One region of the Brucella sp. BE17 genome, then DNA from elsewhere that is predicted to be linked to it. Evidence: predicted binding sites of a transcription regulator. Region 1 holds the regulator's gene; each other region holds the start of a gene.

Region 1 (10,229 bases):
AGCTTGGCTGCGGCTTTTTAATGGCCCGGCAAGCACCTTATGCATGATCCATTGCGCTGCTCATGACGAACTCCCAATCGTCGCTAGCCGGACCAGATAAAGCCGGCATCAAAAAAGGATATGAGGATAAAATGTCCAAGAAGTCGATGCATGCAACCCGCAACGATCTTCCCTCCAATGCCAAGACGACGGTGATTGCACTTTTGAATGAAAATCTGGCCGCAACCATCGATCTGGCGCTCATTACCAAGCAGGCACACTGGAACCTCAAGGGTCCGCAATTCATTGCCGTGCACGAAATGCTCGACACTTTCCGCGCCGATCTCGACAATCATGTCGATACGATTGCCGAACGCGCCGTGCAGCTTGGCGGTACGGCCCTTGGCACGACACAGGTTGTCGCCAGCGAAACAAAGCTAAAACCTTATCCGACCGATATTTATGCCGTGCATGACCATCTTGGCGCATTGATCGAGCGCTATGGCGATGTCGCCAATCTTTTGCGCAAATCGATCAAGGATGCCGACGAAGCGGGCGATGATAACTCGGCTGATATTTTTACCGCCGCCTCGCGCTCGCTCGACAAAGCGCTCTGGTTCCTGGAAGCGCATGTGCAGGAAAAGAACTGATTATATCTTTCCCCAAAAGCAAAGGCCGGAGAACTTCTCCGGCCTTTGCTTTTTTTCACTCGGCCCATTCGCCGCATCGCATCACCGGCTCACGGCTGCCATCGGCACGCACTCCGTCCACATCGATCTGGTCTGAGCCGATCATCCAGTCGATATGGATCAGGCTCGCATTGCCGCCTTGTGCCGCGATCTCATCCGGTGACAATTTCGCGCCATCGACAAAACATTTGGAATAGCACTGGCCGAGCGCGATATGGCTTGCCGCATTTTCATCAAACAGCGTGTTGTAGAACAAAAGCCCGCTCTGCGAAATCGGCGAGGAATGCGGCACAAGTGCTACTTCACCGAGCCTTCTTGCGCCTTCATCCGTGTCCAGCACTTTTGCAAGCACTTCCTCGCCGCGGCTTGCCTTTGCTTCAATGATGCGCCCGCCTTCAAAGCGCACGGCGATATTGTCGATCAGCGTTCCCTGATGCGACAGCGGCTTGGTGCTTGAAACATAACCATCAACGCGAAGCGCATGCGGCGTGGTAAATACCTCTTCGGTCGGAATGTTGGGATTACAGGTAATGCCGTTCTTGGCCGTTGATGCACCGCCGTGCCATTCATGCCCATCGGCAAGCCCGACGATCAGATCAGTGCCTGGCCCCTTGAAATGTAGTGCACTGAAGCGCTTTGCATTGAGAAAACGCGTGCGCGTGCGCAGTGCTGCATTATGCGCGGCCCATGCGCCGACCGGATCTTCGACATCGACGCGCGAGGCCGCAAAGATCGCCTCGGCCAGCTTGCGGGTGGCAACATCCTGCGTATCCTCAGGAAACATCAGCTTTGCCCAGTCCGGATTGGGATAGGAGACGATGTTCCAGTTGATATCGAAACCGGCAATTTTTTCGAGTGCCGGTTGATAGGCCTTGGAATTGGCGCGATTGGCGCGCGAAACTTTGGATGAGTCCTGTGACGACAAAAGCATTGGATTATCGGCAGCAATAGCCAGACGTGCAGCACCATTTGCGTAGGCTTTTGCCATGCCCTCATAGAGCCAGTCCGAGGCGCGGTCGAAACTTGCATCGGGCGCATTCTCATACCGCGCCAGCGCAATGTCATCATCGGCAAAAAATGGCGTTACCAGCCCGGCACCGGCCTTATAGGCGTGCTTGGCGACCAGCCTCACCAGAGGCAGTGCCACCACAGGTGCTGTGACGACCAGATCCTGCCCCTCACGCAGTTGCAGCCCGACACGAATTGCAACCTCCGCCAGACGTTCGAGTTTAACCGGGTCGATAACGGAATGCTGCGTTGTATCATTGGCCATGGAGTTCAACCTTTTTCATGCTGGTACGTTGCCGCATATTGTATAAATCTGCGCAAATTTAACATCAATGAGATTAATTTTCCCAAGCGGCAACCAAATACGCGGACAACAGCTCAGCGGCATAATTCCACCACTCTTTCCTTCCTACTGCCGGATATTTTCAAACGGTCAGCCCAAGGAAGACCAGCCCTAATGAAGAAACAGTTTTTTATTTTATCAGGAATGACGAGCATTCTTGCCGGTTGCATCGCCATGACACCAGCGCAACAACGCGCAATCGATCAAAACACATGTGTGAACTACGGCTTTCAGCCACACACGGACGCTTTCGCCAAATGTATGATGCGTCTGGATCTATATCGTCAGCAAGCAATTATGAGCGCCCAGCAAGATCTGGAATAAGGAAACAGTCCTTTAAAATCGCACTTCACAACCGGTATAATTTACCACGCTTTTCGCCCTTATAGCGCTATAATGTTTTTCGCGGTCACAATATGAGGGCAAAAGGTTGAATAGGAAGCTTGTTGTTTTGTTGGGATTTGCGGGGCTACTTGTCGGCTGTACCACGATGACGCCGCAAGAGCGTCGTGCCGCAGACGAGAATACCTGTCGCAGCTACGGTTTCAGAGCAAGGACGGATTTCTTTGCCAATTGCCTGATGCGTCTTGACCTTGATCGCCGCGCAGACCGTCGCGCTTTTGAAAACCGCGCTGATTTCTATGACCGTCCGGTCATTTTCTACCAGCCGGCCTATCGTCCCGTAGCCGTCCGCGCCGTAAAAAAATAAGGCGCGGACCAATTAAAGCGCCGATCAAAGCGGTGTTTCGGGACGATCCTGTGCCAGAAGCAATGCACCGACGGAATCAATCTGCTTCTGTTCCACACGAGCATAGCCAAGTGCCTGCGACTGGCTGTCGAGCGTCGAGGCTTCGACGCGCGGCTGATAGGATGCAAGCTGCTGCGATGTCGTATCAACGTTTGCTTGTGCTACAGCTGGCGCAACCCGATTCTCCTGAGCCTGTGGGCCGAAACCGCCATTTTCCGCATTTGTTTCGCCGGTGACAGCTCTTGCCAGCGCAACCTGCACGCTTGGCGCAGCATCGGGAGCCGATTTCGATGATGCCCCCGCGAAAGCAAGTCTGTAGGGATCCTGCGGAACCGGATGCAGAAGCGATCCATCGCGTTTACGCTTTTCGTAGAAGGAGTTACCTCCGGCAACCAGAACATAATGCATGTTCTGGTATGGGAACTTGAGGCCCGCGGTGTGGAAGAACATGGCGTTCTTCAGTTTGGGATGCCGTTTGCCCTTCAGCACCGCATCGGCTGCGGCTTGCACATCCGGCAATGCCTTTGAATTCATTTTGCGACTGAGAACACCGGGCGCGAACTGGTTCTTCTGACCGACGACGCCGCATACCGTGCCGGGATACCGGCCAGAGGCGAGACGGTTCATGACAACCGTACCCACAGCGACGAGGCCGTCCGGGCTTGAACGATTTGATTCGAAGAACATTGCCCGCTCAAGGCAATTGCGGTCTCGCGCCGTGTAGGTGTAAGTCTTGACGCCATTGACTGACTTGACGTGACTTGTCGACGCCGTCTTATCGCTCTTTGCCGAGGAACCGGTCGTCGTGCAACCCGTCACCAAAAAAGGTGCTACAATCAATCCCGCCAGAACAGGCAGCTTCCATTTACCCACGCGCGTCAATGGCACACTCCATAGCTCGGGTTCACTCGCATATCTGAACCCTTCATAATCAGCCGGTCAAAAAGCATAAGCGCACGGCTGGGGTGCAATTTTGAAAATGGACGAAGATCAGTTTCTCGCGCCCGTTACTTCACTTGTCATATCCAAAGTTTTGTAACTTTTAGGCTAAAAAATGACGAAAGAGCAAATTCTGCAATCGCTTCTTTGACGCCTTGCTGACTTGGAGTAAACCATTTCGTATTTTTCAATCGCCGCGCAAATAGTTCAAAATCATTAATATTTTCTTAAATATACATGACCTTGACGAGATGGATGGTATTCGTTGTAATTCAACGGCTTGCAATACGCGTCACAACATTACCTTAATCTGAAAAACTTCTTCCACCAAGGTTTTCTTCTTGAAAATGATCGCCGAAGAACATCAACCGGCACATATTTCTGACTACGTAACGGTTCCATGAACTTTGATGTGGTGAATGTAATATTACGTGAAAACAGCCGGTTTTCATCTTTATGACGAGGCGAATCACTGGTGTTGCTTGGCGCAGATATCAAACAAGGCCCGCCTTCCAGCTGGAAAGCGGACCTTGAATTCAGTGCGGAAAGAATTCAACCGAACGAGTAGCCAGCTCCGCGCACGGTGCGAATGGGATCAAGACCGCGGCTGACATTGATCGCCTTGCGCAGGCGTCCGACATGCACATCCACGGTACGGTCATCGACATAGATGTCCGGACCCCAGACGCCATCGAGCAACTGGCTGCGCGAAAAGACGCGGCCCGGCGACATCATGAAATATTCCAGAAGGCGAAATTCTGTCGGTCCGAGACGAATTTCCTTTTCCTTGCGGTAAACGCGGTGCTGCTGGCGGTCGAGCACCAGCTCGCCCACTTTGAGCACATGCGAAAGCAGGCTCGGATTGGCGCGGCGCAGCATGGCCTTGACGCGGGCCAGAAGTTCCGGCGTGGAAAAGGGCTTGACCACATAGTCGTCCGCACCAACGCTCAATCCCCGCACGCGCTCGCTTTCCTCGCCACGCGCGGTCAGCATGATGACCGGCAGACGTTCCGTTTCCGGCCATTGGCGCAGACGGCGGCAAAGCTCGATGCCAGAAACGCCCGGCAACATCCAGTCTAGAATGAGAAGGTCGGGCACATTTTCACGCAACGCGATTTCCGCCTCATCCCCCCGCAACATTGTATCGACGTGATAGCCTTCGGCTTCCAGATTATAGCGCAGCAGAACGCTCAACGCTTCTTCGTCTTCAACCACAGCGATTTTGGGTACCTGTGACATGCGGTATTTCCTGTTCAAATCCGCGAACGGCAGATCAAATCCCCCAGTATCGATCCTGTGCCGTCGCGCTATTCCTTCATGCTCCCCGCCAAAGCGACAATGGTCGGTCTGCCTCAGCTTGGCGTATCCACGACGATGCCGTGGCTAAGATCGTCCTTGGGGCGTTCCGTGGGCATCTGCAGGCCAGTCACGATATAATAGACCGTCTCGGCAATATTGGTGGCATGATCGCCGATACGCTCGATATTCTTGGCGCAGAACAAAAGATGCGTGCAGGCCGAAATATTGCGCGGATCTTCCATCATATAGGTCAGCAACTCGCGGAACAGCGAGGTGTACATCGCATCAATTTCGTCATCGCGATCACGCACCACATTGATCTGCTGCACGGAGCGCGTCGCATAGGCGTCAAGCACATCCTTCAACTGCGTCAGGGCCAGCTCTGCCAGCGTTTCAAGACCGCGATAAAGCTTGATCGGCTGCCTCGATTCGGAAACAGCAGCAACGCGCTTGGCAATATTCTTACCCAGATCACCGACGCGCTCCAGATCGGCTGAAATGCGGATCGAACCAATGATCTCACGCAAATCCACAGCCATTGGCTGGCGCTTGGCGATAATCATGACAGCCTTATCGTCAATCTCGCGCTCGCTTGCATCTAGAATGAGATCGTCGGAAATCACGCGCTGGGCCAGCGCATTGTCGGCATTGACAATGGCTGCCACGGATTGCTCGACCATGCGTTCGGCATGACCGCCCATTTCGGCGATCTTTTGCGCAAGGAATTTCAGTTCATCGTCATAGGCACTAACGGTATGCTGAGCCATAATAAACCTCGTTATGGAAATCGTGAGAACCCGTCAGCCAAAGCGTCCGGTGATGTAATCCTGGGTGCGCTTTTCGGTCGGTGCCGTAAACATCGTCTCGGTATCGCCCACTTCGACGAGATTGCCCAGGTGGAACATGGCCGTGCGCTGCGACACACGTGCCGCCTGCTGCATGGAGTGGGTCACGATAACGATGGTGTAGTTCTGGCGCAATTCGTCGATAAGCTCTTCCACCTTGGCGGTGGCGATAGGATCAAGTGCCGAGCATGGCTCATCCATGAGGATTACTTCTGGGCTGACTGCAATGGCGCGAGCAATACACAGGCGCTGCTGCTGGCCGCCTGACAGGCCAGTGCCTGCATCGTGCAGACGGTCTTTCACTTCCTCGAAAAGGCTGGCCTTCTGAAGGCTGGTCACGACGATTTCTTCCATATCGGCCTTGTTGCGCGCCAGACCATGGATACGCGGTCCATAGGCCACATTTTCATAAATGGTCTTTGGAAACGGGTTCGGCTTCTGGAACACCATGCCGACACGGGCGCGCAGTTCTACCACGTCGATTTTTGGATCGTAGATATCCTCGTCATCGAGCGTGATCTTGCCAGTGATGCGGCAGCCCTCGATGGTGTCGTTCATGCGATTGAGCGAGCGCAGGAAGGTAGACTTGCCGCAACCAGAAGGACCAATCAGCGCCGTGACCATCTTTTCCGGCACCTCCAGATCAACTTCGAACAGGGCCTGCTTCTCACCATAGAATACACAAACCTTGTCGCCGCGCATCTTTACGGAATTTGCGTTGGCGTTCATCTTTTCTCCTACGGCTTTCTCGAGAGATCGTTCTGTCATCAGATTCATTACTTGCTCTCCCGTTTACCAGCGGCGCTCAAAGCGGCGGCGCAGAATAATTGCTGCAATGTTCATTACGGCCAGGAACAGAAGCAGGACGATGATAGCGCCTGATGTCCGTTCTACAAAGGCCCGCTCCGGTTCGCTGGCCCACATGAATATTTGCACAGGCAAAGCGGTCGCCGGATCCATCGGTGTAGTCGGCATATTGGCGACGAACGCGACCATGCCAATCAGCAGAAGCGGGGCGGTTTCACCAAGCGCCTGCGCCAGACCAATGATCGTACCCGTCAGAATGCCGGGTGCTGCCAACGGCAACACGTGATGGAAGACCATCTGGGTTCGCGATGCACCAAGCCCTAGGGCTGCTGCGCGAATGGAAGGCGGTACGGCGCGAAGAGCTGAGCGCGTTGCGATAATGATGGTTGGCAGCGTCATCAATGTCAGAACCAGACCGCCGACGATCGAAGCCGAGCGTGGCAGGCCAAAGAAATTGATGAACACAGCCAGACCCAACAGGCCGAACACGATCGAAGGCACGGCAGCCAGATTATTGATATTGACCTCGATCAGATCGGTAAAGCGGTTCTTCTTGGCAAATTCTTCGAGATAGATCGATGCTGCCACACCAATCGGTAGCGCCAGAACCAGCACGATCAGCATCATATAAGCCGACCCCACCAGCGCGACACCCAAACCAGAGGTTTCTGGTCGGCTGGAAGCGCCGAAGGTGAAGAGGCCCGTGTTAAAAGCCTGCCGCATGATGCCTTCTTCCGAAAGCGTATTCATCCATCCAACCTGCTGGTCGGAAACTTTGCGGTTTGCTTCGGGCACGGTCAGATCGATCTGTCCTTTGAAGGCGGAATCGATATCTGCACCAACCAGAACCGGAATGGTCTGCGTGGTTCCGATGATCGAAGGATCCTTCATCACCATCTGACGCAGTTGAACGCGCACGCCATCAGATGCGAACTTTCCAAGTTCACGCATGACGGGGCGATTGGTCGGCGACACGCCAAGCTTTTCCGCCAATGCATTACGCACGAGAAGCGGATAATTTGCGGCAATCAGTACGCTATTGTCCGTCTCGCGCTTGTTGGACGGATCGATCACCTGCGCATCGAGTTTGACAGGCAGATAGAGCGTGGTCTGCCCAAATGCCGTATAGCCCTTGGAAAACACCGAAAACAGCAGGGCAAACAGGAAGAACACACCGATTGCAATGGCAATGACGCCATAGATACGGAAGCGGCGTTCGGCAGCGTAACGGCGCTTGATACCGATATCGCGGCGCGGGGGCTTTGCGGATGCAGCGGCACCGTTGATAGTTGCGTCGGTCATTATTCGTACTGCTCCCGGTACTTGCGAACGATATAGAGCGCAAAGATGTTCATGATCAGCGTAAGGACGAAAAGCGTGATACCCAGCGCAAAGGCGACCAGCGTTTGCGGCGAATCGAATTCAAGATCACCCGTGAGCTGACTGACGATCTTGACGGTGATCGTTGTCATCGCCTCGAACGGATTGACCGTCAGGCGAGCTGCAACACCGGCGGCGAGCACCACGATCATGGTTTCACCGATAGCGCGCGAAGCCGTCATCAAAAGGGCACCGACAATACCCGGGAGGGCCGCCGGCAAGACGACACGCTTGATGGTCTCCGAACGCGTCGCGCCAAGACCGAGAGAGCCATCACGCAATGAGCGCGGCACGGCGGTGATAATATCATCCGACAGGGACGATACGAACGGGATGAGCATCACGCCCATGACGAGGCCTGCGGTCAGCACGCTCTGTGCCATGATGAAACCCTGACCTCCAGCGATTGCCGCCGAAAGGTCGCGCAGGAATGGTCCGACCGTAATGAGTGCGAAGAAGCCGTAAACAATAGTCGGAATACCCGCCAGAAGCTCCAGTACAGGCTTGATCACCGTTCGAACACGCGGCGAGGCGTATTCGGACATGTAGATTGCCGAGAACAGCCCAACCGGCACCGCGAAAAGCATCGCGACAAAAGCGATATAAAGTGTACCGGCCAATAGCGGGATAAGACCAAACTGGCCGACCGCGCCACCAGAACCGGCGGCAGCAAAGCGTGGATCCCACACCGTGCCGAAAAAGAAATTCATGGGAGAAATGGACTGGAAGAAGCTTATTGACTGAAACAGAACCGAAAAGACAATGCCGATTGTCGTCAGAATGGCGATGCCGGAGGCTGCAATCAATCCCCATAACACGATGCGCTCAACATTATTACGCGCACGCGTACGGCGCCTGATACCCGAAAGGCCGAAAATCAGCCCCGCCACGGCCAGAACGAGCGCAACGACGCTGCCGATCATTCCGACTGTCTTGCCAGCCTTTTCAAGGAAGATGGCGATGGGGACCATATAATCCTGGCCCTCGCTTGGCAGGGCCACGCCTTTGGACCCGAGCACCTTGCGCACATCATCATAGGATTGAGGTAAGGCCTCAAGCTCGGCAGGTGTCAGTCTTTTCATGCCGTCGGCTAAGCTGCCGATCATGCTGAGTTGCAGACTGCGCGCCGAATAGGCCCCCTCTTCGATCGCATCGGGCATGCGTGCGGTAGCCGCATGATTGAGATAGACGGACGAACCGATAGTCCACAGCACCAGAAAAACAAGTGCGGGCAAAGCCGAAACGAGAAAAACCCACCAGCCGTGATAATGCGGACGGGAATGCATTTTTTCTAAACTTAAGCCTGCGCTAGGTACAGGCTGCGTCTTGTCAATCGCGGTGGCGCGCTGACGGCCGATAAAAAAGCCAACCAGCCCAATGGCAATGATACTGACGAGAACCAGAAAGAAGGACATTCAATTTCCCCGGTTGCCCCTGAAAATGCAGATTGGCCTTGTCGTGCAATAAAGTCATGCAATAAAAGAAATTGGCCAATTCCACGCGGATGCGCTCATCTAAATGATATGCGCGGAAGAAGAAAGCGGGGATGCCGCAACGACATCCCCACCTCCACAACTTGCAACTTACTTGGCAGCCAGCGTGTTGCCATCGTTAAAGGCTTTGCGCTGTTCTTCACGCTCTGCATCGGGAGACGGAACCAGTCCGTATTCAGCAAGCGGACCATCAGGGCCAACCATCTGTTCGTTCAGGAAGAATTCCACATATTCCTTCAGGCCGGGAATGACGCCCAGATGTGCCTTCTTGACATAGAAGAACAGCGGACGCGAAACCGGATACTCGCCCGCAGCGACCGTTTCAGCCGACGGGGTCACGTCATTGACGGTTGCGACCTTCAGCTTGTCGGCATTGTTTTCAAAGAAGTAGAGACCGAAAACGCCAACGCCCTGTTTGTTGGAGTCGATGCGGGCCAGCGTTTCGCTGTAATCGCCATCGATGTCGACAGCCTTGCCATCCTTACGCACAGCGATACAGGCAGCAGCCGAAGCCTTGTCGTCAAGGCCGGACTTCTTGATTTCATCAAGAGCACCAGATTCCTTGCAGCCGTCAGCAAGAAGCTTTTCTTCAAAAACTTCACGCGTTCCATGCTTTTCACCAGGGATATAGGCAGCGATGTCCCAGTCAGGAAGCTTGTCGTTTACCTGGCTCCACTTGGTGTTCGGGTTGTTGACCAG
Region 2 (10,229 bases), on a different replicon from region 1:
GGGTTCGGGAAAATCGACCATACTGCGCTGCATCAACGGTCTGCTTATCCCGCAATCGGGAAAAATCATGGTGGGATCGACCCGCGTTGACGCGCTTAAAACCGAAGCCGAACGCATTACCTTGCGCAAACGCATCGGGATTGTCTTCCAGCAGTTCAACCTGTTCCCGCATCTCTCGGTTCTCGAAAACATCACCATTGCACCGGTGAAAATCCTGCGCACGCCAAAGCGCGATGCCGAACGCCATGCAAAGGAACTTCTGGAAAAGGTGCGTCTGGGACACAAGACCGATGCTTATCCGGGCGAGTTGTCTGGCGGCCAGCAGCAGCGCGTCGCCATTGCACGTGCACTTGCCATGCGCCCGGAACTGGTGCTGTTTGATGAAGTCACCTCGGCGCTTGACCCGGAAACCGTCGGCGAAGTTCTTTCCGTCATTCGCGATCTCGTCAATGAGGGCATGACCAGCATTCTCGTCACCCACGAAATGCGCTTTGCCGAAGAAATCAGTGACAAGATCGTCTTTACGGAAAACGGCCGCATCATCGAGCAGGGAACGCCGGATCAGCTTTTCTACAAGTCGAAGAACCTGCGCATCAGCGCCTTCGTCAACGGGCTTGGCGGCACAGGAAACCGTGTCAACGAGGGCGGCGAGGGAATCTGACATGACCGAGAATGTAACCACGCTCCTCAGCCAAGCTATTGTCGCATCAAAGCCTTCCGCTCGAGTCATCGCCATTGCCCGAACAGCCATCGTCGATTTTCTCGCTTGCGCGCTGGGTGGTGCCAGTGATCGCAGCACACGGCTTGTGACAAAAGTTCTGGGCGCAAGCGGCAATGCCGCATTGATCGGCCAGAATGGGTCCGCCGATCCTTTCAGCGCCGCGTTGATCAATGGTCATTCAGCCCATGTGCTCGATTATGACGACGTGCATGGCAGCGTGCGTGGACACCCGACCATTGCCATCGTGCCAGCCCTTCTATCGGTTGCGACAGAGAATGATATTCACGCTGATGCATTTATCGCAGCCTATATTGTCGGGCTTGAAACCATGGCACGCCTTGGCCTTGCCATGGGAACCAAACATTATGAAACCGGCTTTCATGCCACAGCAACGCTTGGCACAATCGGCGCTGCGGCGGCCATTGCGCATTTGCTCAAATTCGATGCGTCAACCACGGCTATCGCGCTGGGTCTTGCCGCCACGCAATCGGCAGGTCTGCGTCTGCAATTTGGCTTTGATACAAAGCCGCTTCATGCAGGGCTTGCCGCGCGCGCCGGATTGACGGCAGCACGATTGGCCGAAGCCGGATTTCAGGGAGCCCCTGATTTCATCGATAATCCGATTGGCTTTTTCAAGGCTTTTGCCTTTGGCGGCGAGGATGTTGCCCGCGTCACCCAAGGCTGGGGCGAGCCATGGCAAATCATCGTCCCGGGCTTGACGCTGAAAGCGTTTCCCTGCTGCACGGCGGCGCATCCGGTTGGCGTTGGCGCTTTGGCGTTACGCAATGAACAGGCTCTACGTCCCGATCAGGTTACAGCCGTTTTCATCACGTTCCCGCCCGGCGGCGATGCGGCACTGGTGACGACAAAGCCCGAGACCGGGATCGACGCGCGTTTCAGCCCGGAATATGTTTTCGCCGCAGCGCTTCGCGATGGAAAACTGGCCATTTCCCATTTTGATGAACGTTCTATCGATGCCGATCTGGCAGACCTTGCAGCTAAAGTAACACGGCACCATGATGAGAGCGCACCGCGTCTTTCACCCGATCCCAAAACCCGCTTCGTCATCATCGATGTGACGCTGAACGACGGCTCGACATTATCGCAACGTGTCGATGGCCTGCCAAGCATCAGCGACCCGACGGACAAATTCAGGGACGCCACCGGCAATGATCCGCGCTTTGCGGATATTCCGGCTCTCGTCCAATCCATGACCACAGCAGGCGACTTGCAAAAACTCATTGCGCTGCTCAATCAATCCCCGGAGTAAAAACCATGACCAAAAAACAAATGCATCTCGGCCTCTTCCTGCAAGGGGCCGGCCACCATGTTTCGGGATGGCGGCACAAGGATGCAGAGTCCGGCAGCGAAAATTTCGACCTGCTGCAACGGATTACCAAGGAAGCAGAGCGTGCAAAATTCGACATGGTGTTCCTGGCCGACGGCCTGACCAGCGGTGCCGACGCGCACCCATCGATGGTTGCGCGTTTTGAACCTTTGACGCTGCTCTCGGCCCTTGCCATGGTCACCGACAAGATCGGCCTGGCAGCCACTGCCTCAACGACCTATGGCGAGCCCTATCATACGGCGCGTGCCTTTGCTTCCGTCGATCATCTGAGCCATGGACGCGCTGCATGGAACATCGTCACGACATCCTATGCCCGCACGGCCAATAATTTCTCCAAAAGCCATCCCGAACATGACGAGCGCTATGCGGTCGCCGAGGAATTCGTCGATGTCGTGCGCGGTCTGTGGGATAGCTGGGATGATGATGCTTTCCCCAAAGACAAGGAAAAAGGCATCTATGCCGACCCGAGCAAGGTCCACGTGCTGCATCACAAAGGCAAATATTACTCGGTTCAGGGCCCGCTCAACATTCCACGCTCGCCACAAGGCCATCCGGTGCTCATTCAGGCAGGCTCGTCCGGTCCCGGTCAGGATCTGGCCGCGCGTATTTCAGATATTGTTTTCACCGCGCAGCAAAGCCTCACCGAAGCACAGACCTTCTATGCGGGTCTCAAGGAGCGTGTGGCCAAAGCCGGTCGGGATCCCGACAGCGTTGCCGTGATGCCCGGCTTCATGCCGGTGATCGGCACCAGTTTCGAGGATGCTGCCGAAAAGCTCAAGCAACTCAACCGCTGGACGGACATCAAGAGCGCCATGCCGCTTCTCGAAGAGCGCATCGGCCACGATCTCAGCCCTTACGATCTCGACGGCCCCCTACCCGATCTTCCGCTTTCCGATCAGCTTCGCAGCCGCGCCGAACTTTTGCGCGATCTGGCGCGGCGTGAAAACCTCACCATCCGTGATCTGGCGTTGCGCGTTGCTGCCGGTCGCGGCCATCATATCGTGCTGGGCACTGCCGAACAGATTGCCGACCGGATGCAGGAATGGTTTGAGGGCAAAGCCGCGGATGGCTTTAATGTCATGCCACCTTATTTCCCCGGCGGGCTGGAAGACTTCAACAGGCAGGTCGTACCTATCCTGCAAGAACGCGGACTTTTCCGCACTGAATACACGGGCACCACGTTGCGCGATCATCTGGGCATTGCGCGCCCGCAGCTGAAAAACGCCTGATCCCTCATCTGTCATGCCGTGGGCTTAAAATAAGTCCACGGCATGACAATCCGGTCGCTTTGCGCTTTAAGACCGCAGCGCTGATGCAGCGCTCATGCGCAAGGTCAGAAGAGCCGGAACCAGCGATACAATTGCCGCGACTGCAATAAAGCCCACAGCAAGCCAGACATCGCTTATCGCAAACTCGACCGGCATTTTTACGGCTGTGGTTGCGGTCAGCCATGCGGTGATGGCGTGCGCAACGGCATAGCCGATTGCCAGTCCCAGAAAAATTCCTACCAGCAACAGAAAAAACAATTCGCCCCAGACTATCCCCATGATCGAGCGCACCGGCGCACCCAGCGCCCGCAAAGCCCCGATCTGGCGTTTGCGGGCACCAATATGCATGATGGCAACCAGCAGCAGGGCAAAGACCACGATCACCTGCGTACCAACGGCAATGCCGAGCAGCAGGCTGCGGGCGTCGCCCAAGGTCGAATAAAGCCGTGTCAGCACTTCCGCCGGAAAGATCGCCAATGTTCGCTCAGACCGATATTCCTGACGCAACCGATAGGCGTCAGCAATGGTCTTTGGCTTGACGAGGATCGCCGGCACGCCGGGACTATCGGTATCAAAAGTCTCGTCAAGCGCCCCATCCACATCTATAGCATGATCGTGGCTATGGTCATGCGGGGCTTCATTGCTCAGAATACCAAAACCGTTACCCGGTTTCTCACTATGGTCATCATGATCGTGCTCTTCATGCGCACTCATGCCATGGAGTTGCCAGACGGTGCGGATCGGCACAAGAATCGAGCGGTCCCATGCCGTGCCGGTCGGGGCCATCTTACCTGAAATCTGATAGCTAACTTCGGTATGGGCGTGACCGCCGGTCTCAACCGTTCCGTGCATCGGATTAACTTTGGCCCCAACGGGCAGATCGACCGCCGAACCGATCACCGCCTCTCCAAGCCGCGAGAACAATGCGCCTTCGGCAAGTTTTGGCGACAAAGCCGAAACAAGTGCGGTGGTGGTTCCGACGATGGGAAAGCCCATCGCGCTGTCGCCAAAACCGATTGGTGCTGCAAAAGCCACCCGACTGTCGTTGGCAAGTTTACCAAGCATCGCGCCAGACATCAGCGGTAGGGGCGACGGCTGCAAGAACACCGAGGACAGGGTCAGTTGCGTGTCGCTGCCCGCAGCACCGATCACCAGATCAAACTTGTCTGAGGCCCGCGCCGTGCCAAGCCGCACCGCCCGCTCCTGCAAGGTCACGACAGAACTCAAGGCAACCGATAAGGCCAGCAAAACCACGATGGCGATAGCTCCGCTCCAGAAGCGGCGCAGATCGGCAAGAATGAAAGCAATCATGACAAGACCTCCGCGCTGTCGCTCACAATCTTGCCGCCTTCAAGGCGGATACGGCGTTGCAGAGTTTGCATGAGTTGCGGATCGTGCGTGACGACGATCAGTGTGGCTTTTTCTTGACTGGCCAGCCGCACCAGAAGTTCTGCAACATCCGCTCCGGTTTTCTGGTCAAGACTGGCGGTGGGTTCATCCGCCACGATCACACCGGGTCGTGACAACAGAGCACGCGCAATGGCCACACGCTGCATTTCACCGCGTGACAGCGTTTCGATATGTTGCGTAGGCCGCGCAATGCCAACGGTTGCCAGCAATTCCAGCGCGCGTGTATGGTCGCTGGCCTTGACGCCACGATTGAGTTTGAGCGGCAACAGCACATTGGCCAGTGCCGACAGGCCGGGAAACAGATGAAAATCCTGCATGACCAGCCCGATATTGCGTGCGCGAAACGCATCACGCCTCAAGGCTGAAAGGCTGCTGATTTCCGTTTCACCCCACGTTACACGTCCGCTCTTCACAGGCTCCAGCCCGGTTATCGCATTCACCAGCGTGCTTTTGCCTGACCCCGACGCGCCGGTGACGGCGAGATGTCCGCCCGCCGGCAGATGAAAGCTTTCAATGGCAAGCACAGGTAGTGCCAGTCCCGCAAAACGCACTTCCAGATCGGTGATATCGAGCGACAAACCCGACGATTGGGGTTCGATCATCATCAAACCGTCTTGAAAGAAGCATCGCGCAAGCGAAGCTGGCTGACAAACCCCGTATCAGGATCGGTCCACGAGCCATATTCAAGTGTACCGCGTGTTATGATTGGTGCATTGAACTGCACGAATGTCTGCTTGGAAGCCAGATAAACCACCATGATATTATCCGGCCAGTCGGAATCGGACGAGCAGAACGGGCAGATCGACATGGGAATTTCAGTAAGCACGAAGAAATTGGCCTCGGCCTTCAGGGGCGGTGCCATGAAGCCTTTGATTGCCACTTCCTTGCCCGATGCAGCCTTGACCTGATCGGAGAATTCCAGCCCCAGCACGCCAAAGCTTTTATAAAGATTATCAAAGCCAAGCTGCTCTGCGGCATGCACTTTGTTCGCCACACACATCAAGGGTGCCGTTGCCAGCGCACCAAGCATAATCTGCCTGCGATTGAAATGCTGTCGCGCACGCATCTAAAACTCCGTCACAAAATACAATGGACAGGCGGGAAACCCGCCTGTCCATAGAGCTTTCAAGATTACTCGGACTTTGCCTTACCCAGCGCAAGTGTATCGGCGAGCACGCGATAGACGTCGCTCTGTTCCATATAGCCGCGCAGACCTTCGGAACCCGGACCTGTTGCCTGAAGCACCACGTCATCGACAGCATGAACGCCGGTATCGTCTTCCTTGGGAATATTGCCCTGAACGAAGACCGCGCCCGGAACGTCCTTGTAAGCCTCGTTGGCTACATATTCGCCCTTTTCGTTCTGGATGGCAGGAACGAATGCTCCATCCATCTTCGGACGGAAGGTTTCGTAATGATCCGGGCCGTTATTGGCAGAAAGGAACAGGCGGCGGGAGACATCGATGCGATCCGGATATCCGTCGCCATTGCTGTCTTCATAATTCGGGAAACCGGCATTGTCATAGGTGCCAACCTTCTCGCGCATTTCATCGCCCGGCTTTTCATCATCGACGGTGCCGATGATCGCCACACCATGGGTGTGGTCACCTGTGACGATAACCAATGTATCGGGATTATTTTTTGCAAATTCCTGCGCCAGGCCAACGGCCTTATCGAACTCGATAGTTTCAACCAGCGCACGGTCCCAGTCGAGCGGATGGCTCATCTTGTCGACCGATGCGCCTTCAACCATGAGGAAGAAGCCTTCCGGGTTTTTGGAGAGCTTTTCGAGCGCGGTTTTTGTCATTTCAACCAGACCCGGCTGGTCGGGGAATTTTTCGACGGTACCCTTTTTGAGAAATTCACGGTCTAGCGTCACATCCATGTTGCCGGTGTGGAACAGACCCAGAAGCTTGTCCTGATTGGACTCACCCGATGCAGCAAGTTCTTCCTTGCTTGTGGCCAGCGCGTATCCGGCATCCTTGAACAGCTGGATGTAATCCTTGTCATCCTTGCGCTTGGAACCGGGAACATCCTTGGCGAGAAAATAGGCCGAGCCACCACCGAGCAGAACGTCCGGCTTCACGTCATAGAACATGCCGACGATATCGGCCTTGTCGGAACGCTTGCGCGTGTGCGCAACGAGGGCCGCAGGCGTCGCATCCTGCACTTCAGACGTCGTGACGATACCGACCGACTTCTTGGTTTCACGACGCAGAGCCTCGGCAATGGTTTCGACCTTCGGGTCGTCCTGGCTGTCGGGCGTGCGATCGGCATAAACACCCAGCGCATTCACGCGCGACTTGTGACCTGTCATATAGGCCGACATGGTGTTGGCGCTGTCAGTTGCAATCGAATGCGTGGACGAGGTCCCGATAAAAGCAACCGGCGGAATGTCATCCATGTTCAGCCGACCATTTGCTTTGCCCTCGGTCATGCCCTTGGACATAATGCGCGCACCGGTGCGATGGGCTACAGAAAGACCATCGGCAATCAGGAAGATGACATTCTTTGCTTTGGCTTCATTGCCGGTGGCATAGACATCCCAGTTGACGGATTTCTTTTCGTCACCAGCCGTGACTTCAACCTTGTAATCGCCAGCCTTGGCAATTTTGAGATCGCGCAAGATCAGCGCGGAACCCAGAATCTTGTCCTCTTTACCCTTTTCTTCAGCAACAAACTCGGCCTTGCTGCCGAACACGGCCTCGTAGTCCTGGCCATTGACGGTAAGTTTTACGTCCTCCGGTTTGACGACCTTGTCGAACTCGATCTTGAAGTCGAATGGCGAATTGACAAGAATGGTTGCCCGGTCGATCGGATAGACAGTTGCAGCGCTGGCTGCGGTCGTCAGCATAGTTGCTGATGTGAGAGCAAGAAGCAGTTTGCGCATATCAGAAATCCCCACTGTGTAATGCGTGTGTGGGTCAGATAAGAAAATTAGATGACACTGGTATAACAGTCAGATGATTTGCCGGTGAAATTGCATTTTCCGGCTTAGGCCTTTGGTCAGTCGCCTCAGTATGAGCACAACTAAGCCTTTTAATTCGCAAGCCATTGCATCGTTGACAGCAATTAAGCTTGCTCGTTAGCCTGCCGTGGCAATCTGCTGATTTCCATTTCGCCTCCCAAGACGCATAACACCAACAGGAAACGCCATGAAACTGATAGCCCTCGTCGCTGCCGCTGCCGGTATTGCAACAACAAGCTTTGCCCATGCCGAAACCACCACATATACCATTGATCCGACGCACACATTCGTCACCTTTGAGGCCGCGCGCCACTTCAATACTTCGACCTTGCGCGGACGTTTCGACAAGACCGAAGGCAAGGTGGAATATGATAGCGCTGCAAAAAGTGGCAAGGCGGAGATTGCCATTGATCTCGCTTCTGTGAGCACCGGCGTGGAAGACTTGGACGGTCACCTCAAAGGTGAGGACTTCTTCAACATCGCCAAAAATCCGACCGCCAGGTTCGTCGGTGACAAGTTCACCTTCGAGGATGACAAGGTGACGTCCGTTGACGGTACGCTGGAGTTGAACGGTCAAACCAATCCGGTCACGCTGAAAGCTTCGAACTTCAATTGTTATGACAATCCGATGTTCAAAAAGCAGGTCTGCGGCGGAGATTTCGAGGCGACCATTACCCGCAGCAAATGGGGTATGACCTTCGGCACGCCAGCCATCCCCGACGATATCCGCCTCTTGATACAGGTCGAGGCAGTCAAGCAGTAAGCACCACAAAGGATTATCCCAAACCCTCTGTCCGCACTTTTCAGGCGGGCAGAGGGACCCCATGAATATATATGACCGGTACCGTCCACTATTTTGATGAGTTTGATCCTACGCAAAGATATGCAGGGTAAACTGTTCTAAATGATCCATAGTCTGGCTATTCGGACACCATCGTGATGTCGATGAAGCCAGTCATGGAGAACAGATAAAATGCGTAAGTTTGCAATTCCGTTCGCTGCCGCTGGCCTTTGCATGATGATGGCTGCCCCCGCTCTGGCAGAGAATATTGAAGTCCACATGCTCAACAAGGGCGCTGAAGGCGCCATGGTTTTCGAGCCTTCCTACATCAAGGCCAATCCTGGTGACACGATCACTTTCATTCCCGTCGACAAGGGCCATAATGTCGAATCGATCAAGGGTATGATCCCCGATGGCGCCGAAGCCTTCAAAAGCAAGATCAATGAAAACTATGTGCTTAATGTGAGTGAGCAGGGCGCGTATTTCGTGAAATGCACCCCCCACTACGCGATGGGTATGGTTGCACTGATCGTGGTTGGCGATAATCCGGCCAATCTCGACCAGATCGTTTCGGCTAAGAAGCCAAAGGCTGTTCAAACCCGGCTCGATAAGGCGCTCGCCAGCGCGAAATAACGGCACGATGGTGGGCGGTTTAAAATCAGGGTGGGTGCGAGGATATGATGACAATACAAAACGGTCTGCCGGCCTCCCCCGCAGCCGCCCCCGCTGAGCGTCGCGCGGCGATAGCGCGCGGCTTCAAGAAAACCGGGCCCGCACTTTTCACCTATGGGTTCCGCCCGTTTTTTCTGGGCGGAGCCGTGTGGGCTATCGTGGCTATGCTGTTGTGGATATTGTCGCTCACCTTCGGTCTTCCCGTCGGTGGGGCTTACGGTGCGCTAAACTGGCACGCACATGAAATGGTCTTTGGTTTTTCATCGGCTGTTCTGGCAGGCTTTCTTCTGACCGCGGTTCCGAACTGGACGGGTCGCCTGCCGGTTTCCGGTATGCCGCTTGCCCTGCTTTTTGGCGCATGGCTTGCCGGGCGTCTCATATTTCTTAACCCCGACCTGACACATCTCTATATAGCAGTGGCCGTTGAAAGCCTTTTCCTGCCCCTACTCTTGTTCATCGCCGCACGCGAAATTATCGTCGGACAACAGTGGAAAAACCTCAAGGTTCTGGCCGGAGTAGTCGCTGTAACGGTGGCAAATCTGGGCTTTCATTACATGGCGCTGTCAGGTGGTGATGTCGCAATGGCCAATCGTATCGGCGTAAGCGCCTATGTGCTGTTGATCATGCTGATCGGCGGTCGAATCGTGCCGAGCTTCACACGTAATTGGCTGAACCGTACCGGGTCGACGCGCTTTCCCATCCCCTTCAACCGCTATGATGCGTTATGTATTGTGGTCGCAGTCATCGCCTCTCTTGGCTGGATACTAATCCCGGAATCAACGCTGACCGCCATCGCAGCGATCATTACCGCTGTCCTGCACACAATACGTCTTTATCGCTGGCGCGGCTGGTCTGTCGCCCGCGAAAAGCTTCTTCTGGTGCTGCATGTCGCCTATGCCTTCGTGCCGGTCGGCTATATCGCCATTGCCTGTTCGGCACTGGGGCATCTTAATCCGTATTCCTCGCTGCATATCCTCACCGTCGGGGTGATCGGCTGCATGATGCTGGCTGTGATGACGCGAGCCACGCGCGGCCATACCGGACATGCGCTTACCGCATCGC
Region 3 (10,229 bases), on a different replicon from region 1:
TCGCCGTCGCCATCACCGTCGGCGTCAGCATCGGCATCGGCATCCGCGTCAGCATCGGCGTCGCCATCATCATCGCTGTCATTACGAGATGCAGCCGCGGCGATGATACCGCCTCCGCCCAACAACCCTAAACCGAGTAGCAGAGGCGACAAGCCTGCACCGGCTCCAACGAGTTGGTCCACGGAAGAAATTTCAGCAAACTGGAAATCGGCCAGCCCCTGACTATGTTCTCCCAGCCAGAGCTTTCCGTCTTCATCTTCAAGAACAAGCTGGCTTTCGAGACCATTTTTAACTTCATAGAAGTTCTGAATGCGAATGACCTGCCCGTTTTTGGTGTAAACAAGCAAATCCATGCCCTGGCGCTGATATGAAGCGATATCACGCGGGTGATAATTCAATTTCACTACGCTTGGAGCATTCAATTCTATTGTATTTGATGGGGCTGTTGTTACGGAGCCATCCGCTTTATTCGTAATTGTTGCTGCCATACCCTCTCTCCGGAATAGCTGTTTGCGATAAAGTTGATTAATTCAAGCATCGCCCACAGCAATCGCGGGCATTGATCATCGACGGGCTGGGAATCCGAACAGATATTTGCAGTCTCCAGACACCTCGAAGACATCGTTGCCTCGCGAAGAACCATCGCAAAGCCAGAAAGGGCCAGCGTCGATACGACAGCCGGAAACATCAAGCAGCCGCGCTTACCAGGCTGCATATCATATGAAAAAAAGAAATCTGGATGGGTAAATGAGTTTCTGAGCGATCGAAGAAACGCATACATAGAATTTAGTCTGCTAAACAACAGCAAACGAATACAAAGAACAATTAAAAATTGAACAAGCGCATTACTAGTGCATGAGCTCGACTTACCCCCACCAGACCGACGCACTCGCCGGACGTACACCCACCCCCCCGAATACATCAAGGGTCCCCTTTCGCCTATCCCGATCCCAACAGACTATTAGCGTACCAATTGTGACAAAATCGTCAGTTATTAAAGTTAATTCGCTCCTCAATTCTGATTACCACAAGGGGACCCTTATTGTCAACAATGTGGCGCCCAGAAAATTAGCTAACACTGATGTAACAGGAAGACGGCAAGACTCAGCGCCCTGGAAAGGAGGGAAAACCGGAGTATTTCGTCGACCGCAGGAAGTACCAAAGATGAAAATAGGATATGCGCGCGTTTCGACTGAAGAACAGAAAATGGACCTTCAGATGGATGCTTTGAAACGAGCTGGTTGTACGCACATTTTTGAAGATCATGGTGTGTCTGGCAAATCGTTCGACAGACGAGGCCTCGATGCGGCTTTAGCGACGCTCAAAAAAGGCGATATGTTGGTTGTTTGGCGCCTTGATAGGCTAGGCCGTTCTCTATCCAAGCTCATTGAATTCATGGAAGCGCTTGGGCACAGGGGTATTGAATTTCGCTCACTCAGCGAAAATATTGATACAAGCTCATCAGGGGGCAGGCTTCTATTTCATATGATGGCTGCCCTCGCCGAATTCGAACGTTCCCTTATCAGTGAACGGACCAGAGCTGGTATGCAGGCAGCAAAATTACAGGGCCGTCATCTTGGACGCCCACCCTCGCTAACCACCCCTCAAGTTGATGAGGCAATAATAGCACTGGTACAACATGGGGAATATTTAACAGAAATAGCGCGTCGTTTTGATGTTTCTCCACGCAGCTTGAGACGCCTCATTAGGTTGAGACAAGAGGAAATAAATTCGGTGACCAGTCGCGTTTAGTATCATACCTCATTAGGAAACAATTCAAACAGGGTAAGTCGAGGATCGATAGTCGTCATAAAATGGTTTAATTTTGAGCTGCACAGCGGGTGGCTTTCCCAATATTCGTCCGATCGTTCAGTTTCAAGGTACAACGTAAAAATTATTAATAATTCTCACGGATGATGTTTTCTCAACAAGCTCCAATGGATAGATATCAACGGACGGCGGGCTCGATAGTCCGCCGCACTGCTAACATCCGTTAATTGTCATCAAACATTGCAATACTAAGAAGCTTCAAGTGAGATGCTCGTTCGGGGTGTATCTTTGTCCAATTGTCATCGTTCTGTTATCAAGCGCCGTCAAAGGTCTTCTGGATTAACCTTCCGATCCAAGGGACTTCCCATGAAAATACGTTCGCTTACGCTCGGCCTTTTGGCAGCGCTCTCCGCCTCAGGGGCATTCTCCGCATCGGCAGAGCCTTTATTCAACCGTATTGCAAGTTTCCCTGTGGCCGACAATCTTCCGAAGGATGCCGACAGGTCCCAGCCGACATCTTCTGAAATCATTACGGTTTCGCAGGACGGCAACACGTTGATTTATTCGGACAGCCCCTATGGCGCTATTGGCTTTGTCGATATCACCGATCCGGCGGCTCCCAAGGCTGGCGGCATGATCAAGGTCGACGGCGAGCCGACATCGGTCGCAGTAGAAGGTTCTCGTATCTTCGCTGGTGTCAACACATCGGAAAGTTACAAGAACCCGTCGGGCCGCCTCGATATCATCAACGTCGCCTCGAAAAAAATCGAGCAGAGCTGTGACCTCGGTGGCCAGCCAGACTCGGTTGCCGTTTCGTCTGACGGGAAATTCATTGCTATCGCCATCGAGAATGAGCGTGACGAAGATCTTAACGACGGTGAGCTGCCGCAACTGCCCGCAGGCAATCTGAAGATTTTGGAACTGAAGGGCGAAGTCGTTGATTGCGCTGCCATCAAGACAGTGGACCTGACCGGCATTGCCGAAATTGCACCCGAAGACCCGGAGCCGGAATTCGTCTCATTCAACAGCCAGAACGAGATCGCCGTCACTTTGCAGGAAAACAACCACATCGCTATCGTTGATGCCACAACGGCTAAAGTCGTTTCGCATTTTTCGGCCGGCTTCGTCGACCTCGACAGGATCGACACGAAGAAAGACGGCGTAATCGCTTTCAACGGCGAGATGAAAAATGTGGCCCGCGAACCGGATACTGTGAAATGGATTGATGATGATCGCATCGTCATCGCCAATGAAGGTGATTACAAAGGCGGCTCGCGCGGCTTCTCCTTTTTCTCCAAGAACGGCAAGTTGCTTTACGAGTCAGGCAACACGCTCGAACACCGCATCGCTGCCGCTGGTCATTATCCCGACAAACGTAACAAAAAAGGCATCGAGCCGGAAGGCGCGGAAACCGCGACCTTCGGCGACACGAGATACGTCTTTGTCGCCAGCGAACGCGGCTCTATGGTCGGCGTTTACAAGGATACGGGCAATGAACCGGAGTTCGTTCAGTTGCTGCCGTCGGGCATGGGGCCGGAGGGTCTGCTGGCTATCCCATCACGCAAGCTTTTCGTGACCGCCAACGAAACTGATCTGGTCGAAGACGGCGGCGCGCGGTCGCATGTTATGATCTATGAATTGCAGGATAAGCCCGCCGACTACCCGCAGATTGTTTCCGACCTGAAAGAGGACGGCACGCCCATCGCCTGGGGTGCGCTTTCCGGTCTCGTTGCAGACGATAAGAAGGATGGCACTCTCTACGCCGTATCTGACTCGGTTTATTACGCCGCGCCCACCATCTACACCATCGATGCCAGCCAGAAACCTGCAAAGATTACTGGAGCACTCCTCGTCAAGCGCGGTAACGACGCCGCGCAGAAGATTGATCTTGAGGGCATCACTACGGACGGTGAAGGCGGTTTCTGGCTCGCGAATGAGGGTGACCAGAACAAACTCGTCCCGCATGCTATTTTAAACGTCGATGAAAAGGGTGTCATCAAGAAGGAGATCGCCCTTCCTGCTGATCTGCTCAAGCATCAGACCCGCTACGGGCTCGAAGGCATCACCCGCGTTGGTGAAGGCGATGATGCAGTCCTCTGGATGGTCGTGCAGCACGCATGGGGCGATGACGACAAGGGGCAGACCAAGCTTCTCGCCTACAATATCAAAGAAAATAGCTGGAAGGCCGTAGCCTATCCGCTGGATGCCGCAGATAAAGGCTGGGTCGGTTTGTCGGAAATCACTGCCTATGGCGGCGATCTCTACATTATCGAACGCGACAACCTGATTGGATCGGAAGCGGTCAACAAGCGTCTTTACAAGGTAACGCTTGCCGATCTGAAGCCGGTTGAGATCGGCGAAAAGCTGCCGATGGTAAAAAAGACACTGGTTCGCGACTTCATCCCCGACTTGAAGAAGCTCAACGGCTTCGTACCTGACAAGCTGGAAGGTTTTGCAATCACCAAGTCCGGCGAAGCCTATGCTGTCACCGACAATGACGGCGTCGACGACAGCAATGGCGAAACGCAGTTCTTCACCATCGGCAACATCCATAAGTGAATAACTAAAACACTCCAATATGGAGGTCGCTCTGTCAGGAGCGGCCTCTTATCGTTTATGAAAAGTTTCTTGCCTTAAATTTTTCAAATATCGTTCCGTGGTTCAATGCGGAAACGATCATGCGATAGCCCTTGATCCAATGTTATCGGGTAAGCTGGCCCAGAAGAATTTTCATACGATCAGTAATCTGCTCCAGCAGAGCAATTCGTTGATTGCCTGAAGGCCGGATGGCAAAATAAGAAATTTCAATATCCGGCTCGAATGGAATGGCAACCACTTCGCATCCTGCAGAGGCCAGACTTGTTCTGTCCACGATCCCCACCCCCATGCCCGCGGCTGCAAAATGACAACAGTTCAACATCGATGTTTCCATGGTACTGGCCGGCTGGTGCTCATCATGGGAAAAGACGCGGTCGAGCGCAAGGCGAAGGGGTGAGTTGCGTCCGGGAATGAGAACCCTCTCACCGACGAGATCGACCAGCGTTATTATCTGTCGGTTCGTGAGAGGATGGTTGGGTGCCATCGCCGCGACGGCTTTGGCGCGATGAAGCGCCACCGCGCTTTTGTCTGTCATACGCGGAGAGGCGTATACAAAGCCGAGATCATAACGGTTCTTGTCCACCATATCCCAGATATGTCGGCTGTTTTCCACATCGATCACCAGAGGAACATCGAGACGGTTGCCCACGACATCGAGAATGGCCTGTTGCAAATAGGGACGCACAAGCGACGTCACACTGGCAATCCGCAAGACGGTATTCTTGTGCTGGCGGATATCGCGTGCGGCCTGCGCCATATGGTCAAGCCCGAGGTAAAGCCGTTCCACCTCACGATAAAACTGTGTCGCTTCGGCTGTCGGCACGAGACGCGCCCCCACTCTCTCAAAGAGCGGCATTTCGACGATCTCTTCAAGATCGCGGATAAGACGACTGACCGCAGGTTGCGTGATATTCATCGCTTCAGCGGCGGCGGTGATGCCGCCGGTCATCATAACGGCCCTGAATGCTTCAATCTGTCGTGGCTTCATGCGCATGGTCAATCCTTCTCCATAACATTTAGGCATGACTTGTGCACAAAATGCAATTTTTCTTTCTATCCAGAAGGCGTTAACTACTCCTCGCCCGCAAGGAGAGTGCGGATCGGATCATCAGGAGGATTCCAATTATGAAGTTTTCTGCTTTCGCAGCTGTTCTGGCGGGCTCGGTTCTCATAGTGCCGTTCGCAAGCCAGGCCAAAGATCTCACAATCGGCCTTGCTGCCTCGACCACATCCATGGACCCGCAGTTTTATGTGGTCGGCCCGAACAGCGCCATGGCGCGCAATATTTTCGACGGCCTGGTCAATCAGAATGAAAAGCAGCAGATAGAACCTGCTTTGGCCGTTTCGTGGAAAACCATTGACGATACGACATGGGAATTCAAGCTGCGCGAAAACGTCAAGTTTCACGATGGCAGCGACTTTGATGCCGAGGATGTCGTTGCCAGCATCAAGCGCATTCCGCTGGCCTCGACCAACTCTCCCAGTTCATTTGCAGCCTATGTCAAGGCAATCACCGATGTGACGGCGGTCGACCCACTGACCGTTCGGATTACGACCGATGGCCCGACGCCGCTTCTTCTCAACAATCTGAGCCGTATCGCCATTCTTCCGGCTGAAATGGAGAAAACCACCACCGAAGACATGAACAAGGGCAAAGGTGTGATCGGCACCGGCCCGTTCAAATTCGTGTCCTGGTCGCCAGATGACCATGTGGTCCTTGCCCGCAATGATACCTATTGGGGCGAAAAGGCTGCATGGGACAAGGTAACGTTCCGCGTTTTCAAGAACAGCAGCGCCCGTGTTGCAGCAATGCTTTCGGGCGACGTCGACATGATCGAAAGCATTCCAACCGCGGATACCCGCCGGATGGAAGCTGCCGACAAACTCAACGTGGTCAACGTCGCGGGCAACCGTATCATGTACCTGCATATGGATCAGGTACGCGAAGAATCACCTTTTTCTAAAGATGCAGACGGCAAGAACCCGCTTCTAAAGGTGCAAGTCCGGCGCGCCATGTCGCTATCGATAAACCGCAAGGCAATCGTGGACCGCATCATGGACGGTCAGGGTGTTCCCGCCGGTCAGGTCGTGCCGGAAGGCTATTTCGGCTATGATTCAGCGATCAAGATCGATGCTTACGATCCAAACAAGGCCAAGCAGTTGCTGGCTGACGCCGGATACCCGGAAGGATTCAATCTGACCTTCCATGCATCCAATGACCGTTATCCCAACGATTCCAAGGTAGCACAGGCCCTGGGCCAGTTTTTCAGCCGTATCGGCATCAAGACGGAAGTCGCAACACTTCCGGGCAGCGTCTATTTCACCCGCGCCTCCAATCAGGAATTCAGTCTGATCATGGGCGGTGCGGCGGTTGAAACCGGCGAAGCCTCCGGCGTTCTGGGTCCTATCCTCGAAACCTATGGTGATAAGGCTGGTCAGGGCAATCGTGGTCGCTATTCCAATGCGGAATTCGACAAGGCGCTGAGCGAGGCGCGTGCAACGCTCGACGATGCCAAGCGCGAAGATTTGCTCAAGAAGGCAACAGAAACAGCCATGCATGATCTTGGCGTCATTCCGCTGTTTTATCTCGCCAACACATGGGCGCTGAAGCAGGACCTAAGCTTCGCCGGTCGTTCAGACGGCTATACATTGCCCTATTATGTAAAACCAAACTGATCGGACAAGGAGCTTCCGACATGTCCTTTCACGGTGTTTATCCCTATCTCGCCTCTCCGGTTGATGAAACCGGAGAGATCAGACAAACGGTTCTTACGCAACTGGTAGAGCATCTGATCGATGCCGGTGTGCATGGTTTGACACCGCTCGGCAGTACAGGTGAGTTCGCCTATCTCTCGCTTGCGCAAAAGCGCAAGGTCGTTGACACCGTGATTGCCGCCAATCGCGGGCGCGTGCCGGTGATTGCAGGTGTTGCCTCGACATCAATTGCCGACGCGGTTATGCAGACGCAAAATATGGTCGAGGCTGGTGCCGATGGCATTCTGGCAGTGCTTGAAGCCTATTTCCCGGTTTCCGAACAAGGCGTGGAAGACTATTTCACAGCCATTGCCAAGGCCGCCAAGGGGCGCCCGGTGGTACTTTACACCAACCCACAGTTCCAGCGTTCGGATATCACACTGCCGGTTATCGAACGGCTGAGCCATATCGAGAATATCCGCTATATCAAGGACGCGTCGACCAATACCGGGCGGCTTTTAAGCATTATCGAACGCACAGAAGGACGGATGAAGGTTTTTGCCGCATCGGCGCATATTCCCGCCTGCGTGATGATGATCGGCGGTGTCGGCTGGATGGCTGGTCCCGCCTGCATCGTGCCTAAACAAAGCATTGCGCTTTATGAGGCCGCGAAAGCCGGTGAGTGGGCCAAGGCCATGGAGTTGCAGCGCCCGCTTTGGCGCGTCAACGAGATATTTGCCAAATATTCGATTGCCGCCTGCATCAAGGCTGCTCTCGAGCTGCAAGGCTTTGCCGTTGGTGATCCTGTAGCGCCGCAGCGGCCACTCGATGAGGCAGCGCGCGCGGAAATCGCGAGCGTATTGCGCGGCGTTGGCGCGCTTTGACTGCTTATCCCCTATTTTGAAGGCACCATCTATGAAGCCTACCCCTGTTATCGTCGATTGCGACCCCGGTATTGACGACACGATTGCTCTGCTCACTGCCTTCGTTTCGCCGGAACTCGATATTCTCGGTATTACACCCGTCTGTGGAAACCAGCCGTTAGAACGCACGGTACGCAATGCATTGCAGGTCTGCGAGCTGGGCGGACGAACTGATATTCCTGTTTATGCTGGCTGTTTTCGCCCTATGTTGCGCGATCCGATCTACGGCCAGTTCCACGGCAAGACAGGGCTTGGAAACACCACCTTGCCTGCCCCGATCAAGCAAGCCGAGCCCTTGTCGGCCGTGGATTTTTTAATTGATGCGCTTTCCAAAGCCGCCCAAAACGGCGAACGCATCACAATCTGCTGCCTTGGCCCAATGACCAATTTGGCGGTTGCCCTGCGCATCAAACCGCAGATCGCCGCGGGTGTGGAACGCATCGTTATGATGGGTGGTGCCTATCGTGAATCCGGCAACCGCACCATGACTGCAGAATTCAACATGCTTGCCGATCCGCACGCAGCGCACGTCGTCTTTTCCAGCGGAATTTCTATCGTCGCGCTTGCGCTCGATGCCACGCATCAGGTCATGCTCAAGCCAGAACATGTGAGTGAGTTCGCCCGTGTCAGCGGTCGTATTTCAGAAACAATTGCCGAGCTGATGGCATTCTGGGACCGCAATGATGTGTTGCGCTATGGTTCGCGCGGAGGCCCCCTGCATGACCCGTTGGTGATGGCCTATCTTCTGGCACCACACCTGTTTGAAACGCAGAAAGCCCGTATTTTCGTGGAACATGAAAGCGAATTGTGCATGGGCCAGACCATTGCCGACTGGTATGGCAAAAGCGGGCTTGAACCCAATGCCGAGATTGTCACCAAGGTCAATGCGCAGGGCGTGATCGATTTCTTCCTTGAGCGACTTTCGCGCTATGCGCAAAAGGTGTCAGCATGAAGAAACAGCGCATTATCATCGATTCCGATCCTGGCGTCGACGATGCAGCCGCCATTTTGATGGCGCTGGCGTCACCCGAGCTTGACGTACTTGGCCTTTCCATCGTTGCGGGAAACGTGCCGCTTGAAGCAACCCTCGCCAATGCCTGCAAGATCGTTTCCATTAGTGGGCGGCGCGACGTACCTGTTCATGCAGGAGCCCAAGGCCCGCTGGTCCGTGAGCAGGTTTATGGCAAATATGCCAGGATCGGCGCGTTCAACGATACACTCATCGAGGCGAGCAATATTAAGCCTGCGCAAGAGACTTCTATTCAGTTTATCGTGCGTTGTGCGCGCGAGGCTGCACAAACAGGCGATCTGATAACCATCTGTGCCATTGGCCCGCTGACCAATATTGCACTGGCTCTCATCCAGCATCCCGATGTCGCCAAAGGTATCAGGCAGGTCGTGGCGATGGGCGGTGCCTTCACAGCTCTTGGTCATCGCACCCCATGGGCCGAGTTCAACATCTATGCCGATCCGCATGCCGCCGAAATCACTTTCCAGTCCGGTGTTCCGATTGTGCTGATGCCGCTCGACATGACGTTTCAGGCACTCTTCACAAAAGACCATTTTGAGCAATTCAGGGCGGGCGGTAAGCCTGGCGAGGCTCTTTACAATCTGTTTTCGACCTTTGATCGTTCAGATCCCAAGCGCTATGGTCGTCCTGGCGGCCCCATTCATGATGCCACGACTATCGCGTGGCTGATCCGGCCTGACCTGTTCGTGAGCCGTGATGCCTTTATCGGCGTCGAGGTCACCGGCCTGACAATGGGTTATACCTATGCCGACTTTTACAACAAGATGGAGCGTGCGGCCAATGCTACCGTCGCCACTGACGTCGATGAGGCCGGTTTCATTGCCCTGCTGATCGAGCGCATTGCTCGCTATGGCGCGAAGTCGGAGAGCAAAAATCTGATGGGAGAATTACAATCATGAGCGGATATCTCCTGAGCCGTTCGATCCAGACCGTCCTGACCCTTCTGGTCATGTCGGTTCTGGTCTTCATCGGGCTTTATCTCGTCGGCAACCCTGTCGATGTGCTGCTGAGTTCGACCGCAACGCCCGCCGAGCGTTTGCAGGTCATACAGTCCTTCGGCCTCGACAAGCCGGTATGGGAGCAATATTGGCTGTTCCTGACAAAAGCTTTGTCTGGTGATCTTGGCAATTCCTTTGTCTTCAACCAGCCTGCGCTGACGCTGATCCTCAACCGTATGCCGGCCACGCTGGAGCTCGCCTTTGTGGCGCTCATGA

Evidence for each region. The regulator PhoB, encoded in region 1, activates phosphate uptake and scavenging genes when phosphate is short. The targets are predictions, from matches to a motif close to TGTCATNNANCTGTCAT.
Region 2: the regulator PhoB is predicted to act here: its motif matches at 7,677-7,693, upstream of AAIB41_RS17505 (alkaline phosphatase).
Region 3: the regulator PhoB is predicted to act here: its motif matches at 2,068-2,084, upstream of AAIB41_RS13185 (esterase-like activity of phytase family protein).

What each region holds. Positions count from the first base shown of each region.
Region 1 covers NZ_CP154467.1:2,016,954-2,027,182, reverse strand. Annotated here, with positions in the region: gene dps (DNA starvation/stationary phase protection protein Dps) at 132-629, shown strand; gene AAIB41_RS09855 (aminopeptidase) at 685-1,941, opposite strand; gene AAIB41_RS09850 (hypothetical protein) at 2,134-2,343, shown strand; gene AAIB41_RS09845 (hypothetical protein) at 2,510-2,728, shown strand; gene AAIB41_RS09840 (cell wall hydrolase) at 2,753-3,649, opposite strand; gene phoB (phosphate regulon transcriptional regulator PhoB) at 4,259-4,945, opposite strand; gene phoU (phosphate signaling complex protein PhoU) at 5,059-5,775, opposite strand; gene pstB (phosphate ABC transporter ATP-binding protein PstB) at 5,806-6,579, opposite strand; gene pstA (phosphate ABC transporter permease PstA) at 6,643-7,959, opposite strand; gene pstC (phosphate ABC transporter permease subunit PstC) at 7,959-9,452, opposite strand; gene AAIB41_RS09810 (substrate-binding domain-containing protein) at 9,621-10,229, opposite strand, start outside.
Region 2 covers NZ_CP154468.1:1,327,683-1,337,911, forward strand. Annotated here, with positions in the region: gene AAIB41_RS17475 (amino acid ABC transporter ATP-binding protein) at 1-661, shown strand, start outside; gene AAIB41_RS17480 (MmgE/PrpD family protein) at 663-1,991, shown strand; gene AAIB41_RS17485 (LLM class flavin-dependent oxidoreductase) at 1,997-3,298, shown strand; gene AAIB41_RS17490 (ABC transporter permease) at 3,365-4,648, opposite strand; gene AAIB41_RS17495 (ATP-binding cassette domain-containing protein) at 4,645-5,352, opposite strand; gene AAIB41_RS17500 (hypothetical protein) at 5,352-5,813, opposite strand; gene AAIB41_RS17505 (alkaline phosphatase) at 5,879-7,636, opposite strand; gene AAIB41_RS17510 (YceI family protein) at 7,902-8,477, shown strand; gene AAIB41_RS17515 (pseudoazurin) at 8,688-9,128, shown strand; gene AAIB41_RS17520 (NnrS family protein) at 9,176-10,229, shown strand, end outside.
Region 3 covers NZ_CP154468.1:371,718-381,946, reverse strand. Annotated here, with positions in the region: gene AAIB41_RS13200 (hypothetical protein) at 1-82, opposite strand, end outside; partial or broken gene AAIB41_RS13195 (BapA prefix-like domain-containing protein) at 309-488, opposite strand; gene AAIB41_RS13190 (recombinase family protein) at 1,165-1,752, shown strand; gene AAIB41_RS13185 (esterase-like activity of phytase family protein) at 2,137-4,329, shown strand; gene AAIB41_RS13180 (LysR substrate-binding domain-containing protein) at 4,472-5,362, opposite strand; gene AAIB41_RS13175 (ABC transporter substrate-binding protein) at 5,494-7,044, shown strand; gene AAIB41_RS13170 (dihydrodipicolinate synthase family protein) at 7,065-7,946, shown strand; gene AAIB41_RS13165 (nucleoside hydrolase) at 7,978-8,937, shown strand; gene AAIB41_RS13160 (nucleoside hydrolase) at 8,934-9,914, shown strand; gene AAIB41_RS13155 (ABC transporter permease) at 9,911-10,229, shown strand, end outside.